3 regions of the Klebsiella planticola genome follow, and region 1 is predicted to be linked to each of the others. Evidence: predicted binding sites of a transcription regulator. Region 1 holds the regulator's gene; each other region holds the start of a gene.
What was found. The regulator LexA, encoded in region 1, represses DNA repair genes until DNA is damaged. The targets are predictions, from matches to a motif close to TNCTGTATGTACATACAGNA.
Positions count from the first base shown of each region.

Region 1 (3,279 bases):
GCACTGAGCGCGCAGGGTCAGCAGGTCCGCCTTTGAATTATAAGGCAGGACGTACATGATAGGACGCGAGGTATCCAGCCCTAATTCCTGAGCAGGTTCTGCGGGAATAGACTTGCTTTTTACCAGCACCCGTAATGGTAAATTCAGTAATTTATAGTAAATTCGTTGCCAGCCGGACATAAACGATGTGAAGCCTCTGGTTAATCATGCAAATGCGCGGCAAGAATAACAGAAAGCGCGCAAAATTTCCGTTGCCACGCGGCAAACGCGTACACTCATTGACGTCATTTACATAAAAAGGTTCTTTTGATGGCCAATAATACCACTGGGTTAACCCGAATCATTAAAGCGGCAGGTTATTCCTGGAAAGGGTTCCGTGCGGCATGGATAAATGAGGCCGCATTTCGTCAAGAAGGCATCGCCGCCATTGTTGCTGTAGCGATCGCCTGCTGGCTGGACGTCGACGCCATCACGCGTGTGCTGCTGATAGGCTCGGTCCTGATAGTGATGATAGTCGAAATTCTTAATAGCGCGATTGAGGCGGTGGTGGACCGTATTGGCCCGGAACATCATGAGCTGTCCGGTCGGGCGAAAGATATGGGGTCTGCGGCGGTGCTGCTGGCCATTGCGATCGCGCTGATCACCTGGGCGCTCTTACTGTGGGCTCGCTATCACTGAGCGGCCACGTGGTGAGATATTCCGCTTTGCGATGTCTTCCCGGCGATCGGGCGAACCCGATGAGCTTTTGCCCGGCCGGCGACAATCACCCCTGGCGCCATGGGCTATCGGGGACGCAAAATGGAAAGAATCTCCTGATTTTTGTGTGAAATTTGATTCCAAAATCACCGTTAGCTGTATATACTCACAGCATAACTGTATATACACCCAGGGGGCGGGATGAAAGCGTTAACGACCAGGCAGCAAGAGGTGTTTGATCTCATTCGGGATCACATCAGCCAGACGGGCATGCCGCCGACGCGTGCGGAAATTGCTCAGCGCTTGGGGTTCCGTTCCCCAAACGCGGCGGAAGAACACCTGAAAGCGCTGGCGCGTAAGGGCGCGATCGAGATTATCTCCGGCGCCTCCCGGGGGATTCGCCTGCTGACGGAAGAAGAACCAGGTCTACCGTTGATTGGACGCGTGGCGGCCGGTGAGCCGCTGCTGGCTCAGCAGCATATCGAAGGCCACTTCCAGGTCGATCCGGCGATGTTCAAGCCGAATGCCGACTTTTTGCTGCGGGTTAGCGGTATGTCAATGAAAGATATCGGTATTCTCGATGGCGATCTGCTGGCGGTCCATAAAACTCAGGATGTACGCAACGGCCAGGTTGTCGTGGCGCGTATTGACGAAGAGGTCACCGTTAAGCGTCTTAAAAAGCAGGGCAACATCGTCGAACTCCTGCCAGAAAACAGCGAATTTTCCCCTATCGTGGTGAATCTACGCGAGCAAAATTTCACTATTGAAGGGCTGGCCGTTGGCGTGATTCGTAACGGTGAGTGGCTGTAACACCTTCCCCACGCAGCATCGTCTGATGCATGATGCTGCGCTGTCTCCTCCCGGTCAGGCTCTTTCTCATGTTCTTTAACGCCGCTGATAAGGCCCTGTGGCGCCTGGCGCTACCCATGATTTTCTCCAATATCACCGTTCCGCTGCTGGGACTGGTGGATACCGCCGTGATTGGTCATCTCGACAGCCCGGTTTACCTCGGCGGTGTCGCGGTCGGCGCGACGGCCACCAGTTTTCTCTTTATGCTGCTGCTTTTCCTGCGGATGAGTACCACCGGACTGACGGCACAGGCCTTTGGCGCAAAAGATCCTCTCCGCCTGGCGCGGGCGCTGGTGCAGCCGCTGGGGCTGGCAACAGGTGCCGGCCTGCTGATTGTGCTTTTCCGAACCCCGCTTATCGATCTGGCGTTGCATATTGTTGGCGGCAATGAAGCGGTGCTGGAGCAGGCGCGGCGCTTTCTCGACATCCGCTGGCTGAGCGCGCCGGCATCGCTGGCAAACCTGGTGCTGCTCGGTTGGCTGTTGGGCGTACAGTATGCCCGGGCGCCGGTGATTTTGCTGATTGTCGGCAACCTGCTGAATATCGTGCTCGATCTGTGGCTGGTGATGGGCCTGCATCTGAACGTGCAGGGTGCCGCGCTGGCGACGGTCACCGCCGAATATGTCACCTTTATCATCGGGCTGCTGATGGCAAGACGCGTGCTGGCGCTACGCGGTGTGTCATTTGCCCTGCTCAAGCGCGCGTGGCGCGGAGATATGCGCCGCTTGCTGGCGCTCAATCGCGATATCATGCTGCGCTCTCTGCTGCTTCAGCTCTGCTTTGGTGCGGTGACCGTTTTCGGCGCTCGTCTTGGCGGCGAGATCGTTGCCGTCAACGCGCTCCTGATGACCATGTTGACCTTTACCGCCTATGCCCTGGATGGTTTTGCTTATGCCGTGGAAGCGCACTCCGGGCAGGCTTACGGCGCGCGTGACGGTAGCCAGCTGCTTGAGGTCTGGCGAGCGGCCTGCCGTCAGTCGGGAATGGTGGCGCTGGCCTTTGCGGCGACCTATGCCGTGGCGGGACAGCAGATTGTCGCCCTGTTGACCTCGCTGCCCTCGCTTCAGCTGCTTGCCGATCGCTACCTGATCTGGCAGATCGTGCTGCCGGTGATTGGCGTGTGGTGTTATTTGCTGGATGGCATGTTCATCGGCGCGACGCGCGGGGCTGAGATGCGCAACAGCATGGCGGTGGCGGCGGCGGGGTTTGCCCTGACGCTACTGACGCTACCGGTCCTCGGCAACCACGCGCTATGGCTGGCGCTGGCGGTTTTCCTCGCGCTGCGCGGTCTGTCGCTGGCGGTCATCTGGCGGCGACACTGGCGGCGTGGCACCTGGTTTTCGTAGTGATTTTTGATATGTAATTGGTTAAAGATTCCGAATAATAAATTCAACTCAGAATTCTTATCTATAGTTAATACTATGTCCGGCACACAGCGGGCTGTTAACTCACCGAACGATGAGGATTGAATTATGAACAAAGACGAAATCGGCGGTAACTGGAAACAGTTGAAAGGTAAAGCGAAAGAGAAATGGGGCAAGCTGACCGATGACGATATGACCGTCATTGAGGGTAAGCGTGACCAGCTGGTCGGTAAAATCCAGGAGCGTTATGGATACGCCAAAGATCAGGCGGAGAAAGAAGTGTCTGACTGGGAACGAAAAAACGATCACCGCTGGTAGCGGTGAGTGTTAACGAATTAACCCTTTGTTATTGCCTGCCTGATGGTACACG
Region 1 is NZ_CP026047.1:2,063,576-2,066,854, forward strand. Features, by position in the region: gene plsB (glycerol-3-phosphate 1-O-acyltransferase PlsB) at 1-180, opposite strand, end outside; gene MC50_RS09985 (diacylglycerol kinase) at 310-678, shown strand; gene lexA (transcriptional repressor LexA) at 898-1,506, shown strand; gene dinF (MATE family efflux transporter DinF) at 1,575-2,891, shown strand; gene MC50_RS10005 (CsbD family protein) at 3,018-3,227, shown strand.

Region 2 (3,279 bases), 710 kb from region 1:
GGAGGCGGCGGTTCCTGCGGCCAGTGCCGGGTGACGGTCAAGGAGGGGGGCGGAGATATCCTGCCTACCGAACTTTCCCATATCACCAAACGCGAGGCGAAAGAGGGCTGCCGTCTGGCCTGCCAGGTTGCCGTGAAGCAAAACATGAAGATCGCGCTGCCGGAAGAGATTTTTGGCGTCAAAAAATGGGAGTGTGAAGTTATCTCTAATGATAACAAAGCGACTTTCATTAAAGAGCTGAAGCTGGCCATCCCGGAAGGCGAAAGCGTGCCGTTCCGCGCGGGCGGCTATATTCAGATTGAATGTCCGTCGCATAAAGTGGCATATGCCGATTTTGACGTGCCGGACGAGTACCGCGCGGACTGGGATAAATTTAATCTGTTCCGCTATGTTTCCGACGTTAAAGAGCCGACGCTGCGCGCCTACTCGATGGCGAACTATCCGGATGAGAAGGGCATCATTATGCTCAACGTGCGTATCGCGACGCCGCCGCCGAAAGTGCCGGACGCGCCGCCGGGGATCATGTCTTCATATATCTGGTCGCTGAAAGCCGGTGATAAGGTGACGATTTCCGGGCCGTTTGGTGAGTTCTTCGCTAAAGAGACGGATGCAGAGATGGTCTTTATTGGCGGTGGCGCCGGCATGGCGCCAATGCGTTCGCATATTTTCGACCAGCTTAAACGGTTGCACAGCAAGCGCAAAATCAGCTTCTGGTACGGCGCGCGTTCGCTGCGTGAAATGTTCTATGACGATGAGTTTGAGCAGCTGGCGCGTGAAAATCCGAACTTTACCTTCCACGTGGCGCTTTCCGATCCGCTGCCGGAAGATAACTGGAACGGCCACACCGGCTTTATTCACAATGTGCTGTATGAAAACTACCTGCGCGATCATCCGGCGCCGGAGGACTGCGAGTTTTATATGTGTGGGCCGCCGGTGATGAATGCCGCAGTGATCAAGATGCTAAAAGATCTTGGCGTTGAGGATGACAACATCATGCTGGATGACTTTGGAGGTTAATGATGTTGACGGTGTTTGTGGCAACCTTCGTCATTTTCGCGCTGGTGATTCTGGGGATGTCTTTAGGATATCTGATAAAGCGCAAAAGTCTCCAGGGCAGCTGCGGCGGTATCTCATCGCTGGGGCTTGAGAAGGTCTGCGACTGCCCGGAGCCGTGCGATGCGCGTAAAAAGCGCATCGCGCGCGAAGCGCAGCGCCAGCAAAATCGGATCCTCTGATCTCTCCGTAGGCCCGGCAAGCTTGCGCCGCCGGCGCATTATGGCCTGATGGCGCAAGCTTATCAGGCCTACAAACCCCACTTCTCATTCCTTGTATTATTACTGTATACTTAACCAGTGATCGTTGAGGGCTGAGTATGCGCAAAATTATCCATGTCGATATGGACTGCTTTTTTGCCGCCGTGGAAATGCGGGATAATCCAGCCCTGCGTGATATTCCCATTGCCATTGGCGGTAGCCGGGTACAGCGGGGGGTGATCAGCACGGCCAACTATCCGGCGCGCCAATTTGGCGTGCGCAGCGCGATGCCGACCGCGATGGCCCTCAAGCTTTGCCCGCATTTAACCCTGTTACCCGGCCGCTTTGATGCCTATAAAGAGGCCTCGTCCCATATCCGGGAAATCTTCTCTCGCTACACGTCGTTGATTGAACCGCTGTCGTTGGATGAGGCGTATCTCGACGTCAGCGATAGCGTTCATTGCCAGGGCTCTGCCACGCTGATCGCGGAAGAGATTCGCCAGACCATTTTTCACGAGCTTCAACTGACCGCCTCCGCCGGTATCGCGCCGGTAAAATTTCTGGCGAAAATTGCTTCCGATATGAATAAACCCAACGGTCAGTTTGTGATTGCGCCGCATCAGGTCGCGGAGTTTGTCCGCACCCTGCCGCTGGCGAAGATCCCCGGCGTGGGGAAAGTCTCAGCCGCAAAGCTGGAAGGCATGGGGCTACGTACCTGCGAAGATGTGCAGAAAAGCGACCTGGCGATGCTGCTCCGCCGTTTTGGTAAGTTTGGTCGTATCCTGTGGGAGCGTAGCCAGGGAATCGATGAGCGGGAGATCAACAACACCCGACAGCGTAAATCGGTGGGCGTTGAACGTACGCTGGTGGAGGATATCCACGAGTGGTCTGCCTGTGAGAGCATCATTGAGAACCTCTATCAGGAGCTGGAACGGCGGGTGCTGAAGGTCAAGCCGGACCTTCTGATTGCTCGTCAGGGGGTAAAGCTGAAATTCAATGATTTCCAGCTGACCACTCAGGAACACGTCTGGCCGCGTCTGAATAAAGAGGATTTGCTTTCCACTGCCTATAAAGCCTGGCACGAGCGGCGGGGCGGTCGCGGAGTGCGGCTGGTCGGGCTGCATGTAACGCTGCTTGATCCTCAACTGGAGCGGCAGCTGGTACTGGGGTTATAACGATGCTGAAGATCAGACCTTATCGCGACGATGATTTTACTGCGCTGGGCGCCATTTTTCTGCGCGCGGTACAAGAGACCGCCAGCCATGATTATTCCCCCCGCCAGATAGCCGCCTGGGCGCAGATAGACGAGGCCCGCTGGCGACACAAAATGAGGGATTCTCGGGTGTGGGTCGCGGTCATTGACCCGCTTCCAGTAGGGTTTATCAGCGCCGTGGACCGCTATATCGATCTCCTGTTTGTGGCGCCGGAGTATGGCCGTCGAGGCATTGCCAGCGCTCTGCTCCAGGAACTGTTTGCGCAGATGCCGCATGGCTCCTTGACGGTCGACGCGAGCATTACGGCAAAACCGTTTTTTGCACGGCATGGTTTCAGGGGCGAGGAAGAACAGCAGGTGGCGGTGCGCGGCGAGACGTTTATTAATTATCGGATGGAGAAGATGAGACGGCCCGGATAAGGCGCCACGCGCCGTTATCCGGACCGTTTATTGCCGTAACTTACTTCGCCGGAATCGCTTTCAGCAGTTCCATCAGCAGCGTCCAGTATTGACCCACGCTTTCGATATGCACCTGCTCATCCGGAGAGTGCGGGCCGGTAATGGTTGGCCCGATGGAGACCATATCCATATTCGGGTACGGTTTTTTGAACAGACCGCATTCCAGGCCGGCGTGAATAATCTGGATGTTCGGCGTCTTGTTGAACAGACGCTGATAGGTTTCACGCACCAGATGCATCACCGGCGAGTTCGCGTCCGGCTGCCAGCCCGGGTATGCGCCTTTGGCTTCGGTTTTCGCGCCCGCCAGTTTACCCAGCGAATCCAGCATGCTGACTACGTAATCTTTGCCGCTGT
Region 2 is NZ_CP026047.1:2,774,126-2,777,404, forward strand. Features, by position in the region: gene nqrF (NADH:ubiquinone reductase (Na(+)-transporting) subunit F) at 1-1,017, shown strand, start outside; gene nqrM ((Na+)-NQR maturation NqrM) at 1,020-1,235, shown strand; gene dinB (DNA polymerase IV) at 1,373-2,428, shown strand; gene MC50_RS13455 (GNAT family N-acetyltransferase) at 2,431-2,886, shown strand; gene pepD (cytosol nonspecific dipeptidase) at 2,927-3,279, opposite strand, start outside.
Region 2: a site for LexA is predicted at 1,336-1,355, ahead of dinB (DNA polymerase IV). Genes of this name have one in related genera too.

Region 3 (3,279 bases), 110 kb from region 1:
GGTCACCGGGCCGGTGAGCATACCTTTCACCGGTTTGTCGGTCAGCGACTGAGCGAATTTCGCCCACTCAACGGTGATCGCCTCCGGACGGCTGACGTCACCGATCACCACCGGCGGTTTCACGCAGCGGGAGCCGTAGCTCTGGACCCAGCCGTTCTGCGTGAAGATGAAGCCATCGAGGTGCTCGCCGAAGTACTCCACCATGTCGTTACGCTCGGCTTCGCCGTGAACCAGAACATCTAATCCTAAACGTTCCTGCTCAACAATCGCCTGCTTGATGTGCTCCGCAATACCGGTGCGATAGTGGTTCGCATCGAGATTGCCTTTTTTGAAGTCCAGACGCAGGCCACGGATCTCGGTAGTCTGTGGGAAAGAGCCGATGGTCGTGGTCGGCCACGCCGGTAGATTGAAGCGCGTACGCTGTGCCCTGGCACGCTCAGCGTATGGGCTGTTGCGCTGGCTGTCCTGAGCGGTAATGGCCGCCAGACGTTTTTCCACCGCCGCATTATGTACGCGGGACGAGTGACGGCGAGCCTGAATCGGTGCGCTCCATTCAGCCAGTTTTGCGGTCTCGCCGCTGTTCAGCGCATCGCGCAGCAGCGCCAGCTCTTCACATTTTTGCAGGGCGAAGGCGAACCAGCTTTTCACTTCCGCGTCGAGACGGGTTTCCACGCTCAGATCGATCGGGCTGTGCAGCAGGGAGCAGGAAGAAGCGATCCACAGCGCACGCTGGCCGACGAGGTCTTTAATTTGCGCATATTTCTCGGTCAGATCGGCGCGCCAGACGTTGCGCCCGTTGATCAGGCCCGCAGAGAGCAGCCAGTCGGACGGCAGACGCTGATGCAGAGCAGCCACATCATCTTTACCGTGCACCAGGTCAACGTGCAGGCCCTGCACCGGCAGCGCGGTGATGGTGTCGAGGTTCGCGGCGATGCCTTCAAAGTAGGTGGTCAGCAGCAGCTTAAGCTGGCCCGCGAGCGCATCATATGCCGGTTTGAATGCATCCAGCCACGCCTGCGGCAGCTCCAGTACCAGCGCCGGCTCGTCAATCTGCACCCACTCGATGCCGCGTTTTGCCAGCTCTGCCAGCACCTGCTGGTAAACCGGCAGGATATCGTTCAGCAGGCTCAAACGGTCAAACTGTTGGCCTTTGACTTTGCCCAACCACAGATAAGTGACCGGCCCCAGCAGGACCGGTTTAACCTTATGGCCGAGCGCCAGCGCTTCATCCACTTCATCCAGCAGCTGGGTCCAGGTCAGTTTGAACTGCTGCCCTTTTACAAACTCCGGCACCATGTAGTGGTAGTTGGTGTTAAACCATTTGGTCATTTCTGCCGCTGCCGCCGGTTCGCCGGACGGCGCACGGCCGCGACCAATGCGGAACAAGGTATCGATATCAACCGAGCCATCTTTGTTCTGATGACGAGCCGGCACGTTACCCAGTAGCAGGCTGGTGGTCAGAACATGGTCGTACCAGGCGAAATCACCCACCGGCAGCAGGTCAACGCCCGCCTGCTTCTGCTGCTCCCAGTGGCGGGCACGCAGCTCGCGGCCCACCGTCAGCAGTTCTTCGCGGGTCGAGTGACCCGCCCAGTAGCTCTCTTGCGCTTTTTTCAGCTCGCGACGTAGGCCAACGCGAGGGAAACCGAGGGTGTGATTAATAATTGTCATTTTTAAGACCTCATAATTTTTTAATCCGAAGGATTTCGGATTCAGGGAAGGCGGCAAGCTTGATCATCCCCGGGTGCTTACTCATGTAAGTGACCGGGGTGAGCAAGCGCAGCCAACGCGCCATAAATTCGAAAGACACAGGATTTAGCCATCCAGATGTTTACACATCCATAATTGACAGGTACTGTATATTCCTCAAGCGCAAATTATTCATGCCGAAGTGAAGGACTTTCATGATCGAAATTAAACACCTGAAAACGCTACAGGCGTTGCGGAACAGCGGGTCGCTGGCAGGCGCTGCGGCGGCTCTGCATCAAACCCAGTCCGCTCTGTCTCACCAGTTCAGCGATCTGGAACAACGCCTTGGCTTCCGTCTGTTTGTGCGTAAAAGTCAGCCTCTGCGTTTCACCCCGCAGGGGGAGATCCTGCTCCAGCTGGCAAACCAGGTGCTGCCGCAAATCAGCCGCGCGCTGCAGGACTGCCACGAGCCGCAGCAAACCCGTCTGCGCATCGCTATCGAGTGTCATAGCTGCATACAGTGGTTGACCCCGGCACTGGAGAGTTTCCGCGCCCGCTGGCCGCACGTCGAAGTGGATTTTCAGTCTGGCGTGACCTTTGACCCGCAGCCAGCCCTGCAGCAAAGCGAGCTGGACCTGGTCATGACCTCCGATATCCTGCCGCGTAGCGGCCTGCACTATTCGCCGATGTTCGATTTTGAAGTTCGTCTGGTGCTGGCGCCGGAGCATCCGCTGGCGGCGAAAACGCGCATCGCGCCAGAAGACCTGGCCTCGGAACTGCTGTTGATTTATCCGGTTCAGCGCGGTCGCCTGGATATCTGGCGCCACTTCCTGCAGCCGGCCGGTATCAGCCCGCAGCTCAAAAGCGTCGACAATACCCTGCTGTTAATCCAGATGGTCGCCGCACGGATGGGCATCGCCGCCCTGCCGCACTGGGTGGTGGAAAGTTTTGAACGCCAGGGTCTGGTGGTCACCAAAACCCTGGGCGAAGGACTGTGGAGCCGGCTGTACGCCGCGGTACGCGACGGCGAGCAGCGCCAGCCGGTCACCGAGGCGTTTATTCGCTCAGCGCGGAACCACGCTTGCGATCATTTGCCGTTTGTCCGGAGTGCGGAGCGACCCAACGGCGATGGACCCACAGTGAGGCCAGGATCACCAGAGCTCCTGTAATAAAGCTCGGCCAGTGGGGCTGTTCCTGCCAGATGGCAAGGTTAACCAGCAGCCCGGCGGGGACATGCACGTTATTCATAATGCCCAGCGTGCCGGCATCCACCTGCGTGGCCCCGTAGTTCCACATAAAGTAACCCAGCCCCGACGCCGCCACGCCCAGCCAGACCAGAACGCCCCACTGTAGGGTTGTGGTTGGCAGCCGCTGCGGATTACCCAGCATAAACCAGGCCGCCACTGCCACCAGGAAGGCCCCCATATAGAACCACGCAAACGCGTTGTGCTGCGGCATCGGGCGCAGCTCCATCAGGCGCTTATAGCCCACCATACCGATAGCAAAACTGAGGTTCGACAGCTGAACCAGCAGCAGTCCCGTCCAGAAATGATCGCTCACTTTGTCATAGCGAATAATGGCTGCGCCCAG
Region 3 is NZ_CP026047.1:1,950,550-1,953,828, reverse strand. Features, by position in the region: gene metE (5-methyltetrahydropteroyltriglutamate--homocysteine S-methyltransferase) at 1-1,671, opposite strand, end outside; gene metR (HTH-type transcriptional regulator MetR) at 1,905-2,858, shown strand; gene MC50_RS09440 (carboxylate/amino acid/amine transporter) at 2,746-3,279, opposite strand, start outside.
Region 3: a site for LexA is predicted at 1,854-1,873, ahead of metR (HTH-type transcriptional regulator MetR). Genes of this name have one in related genera too.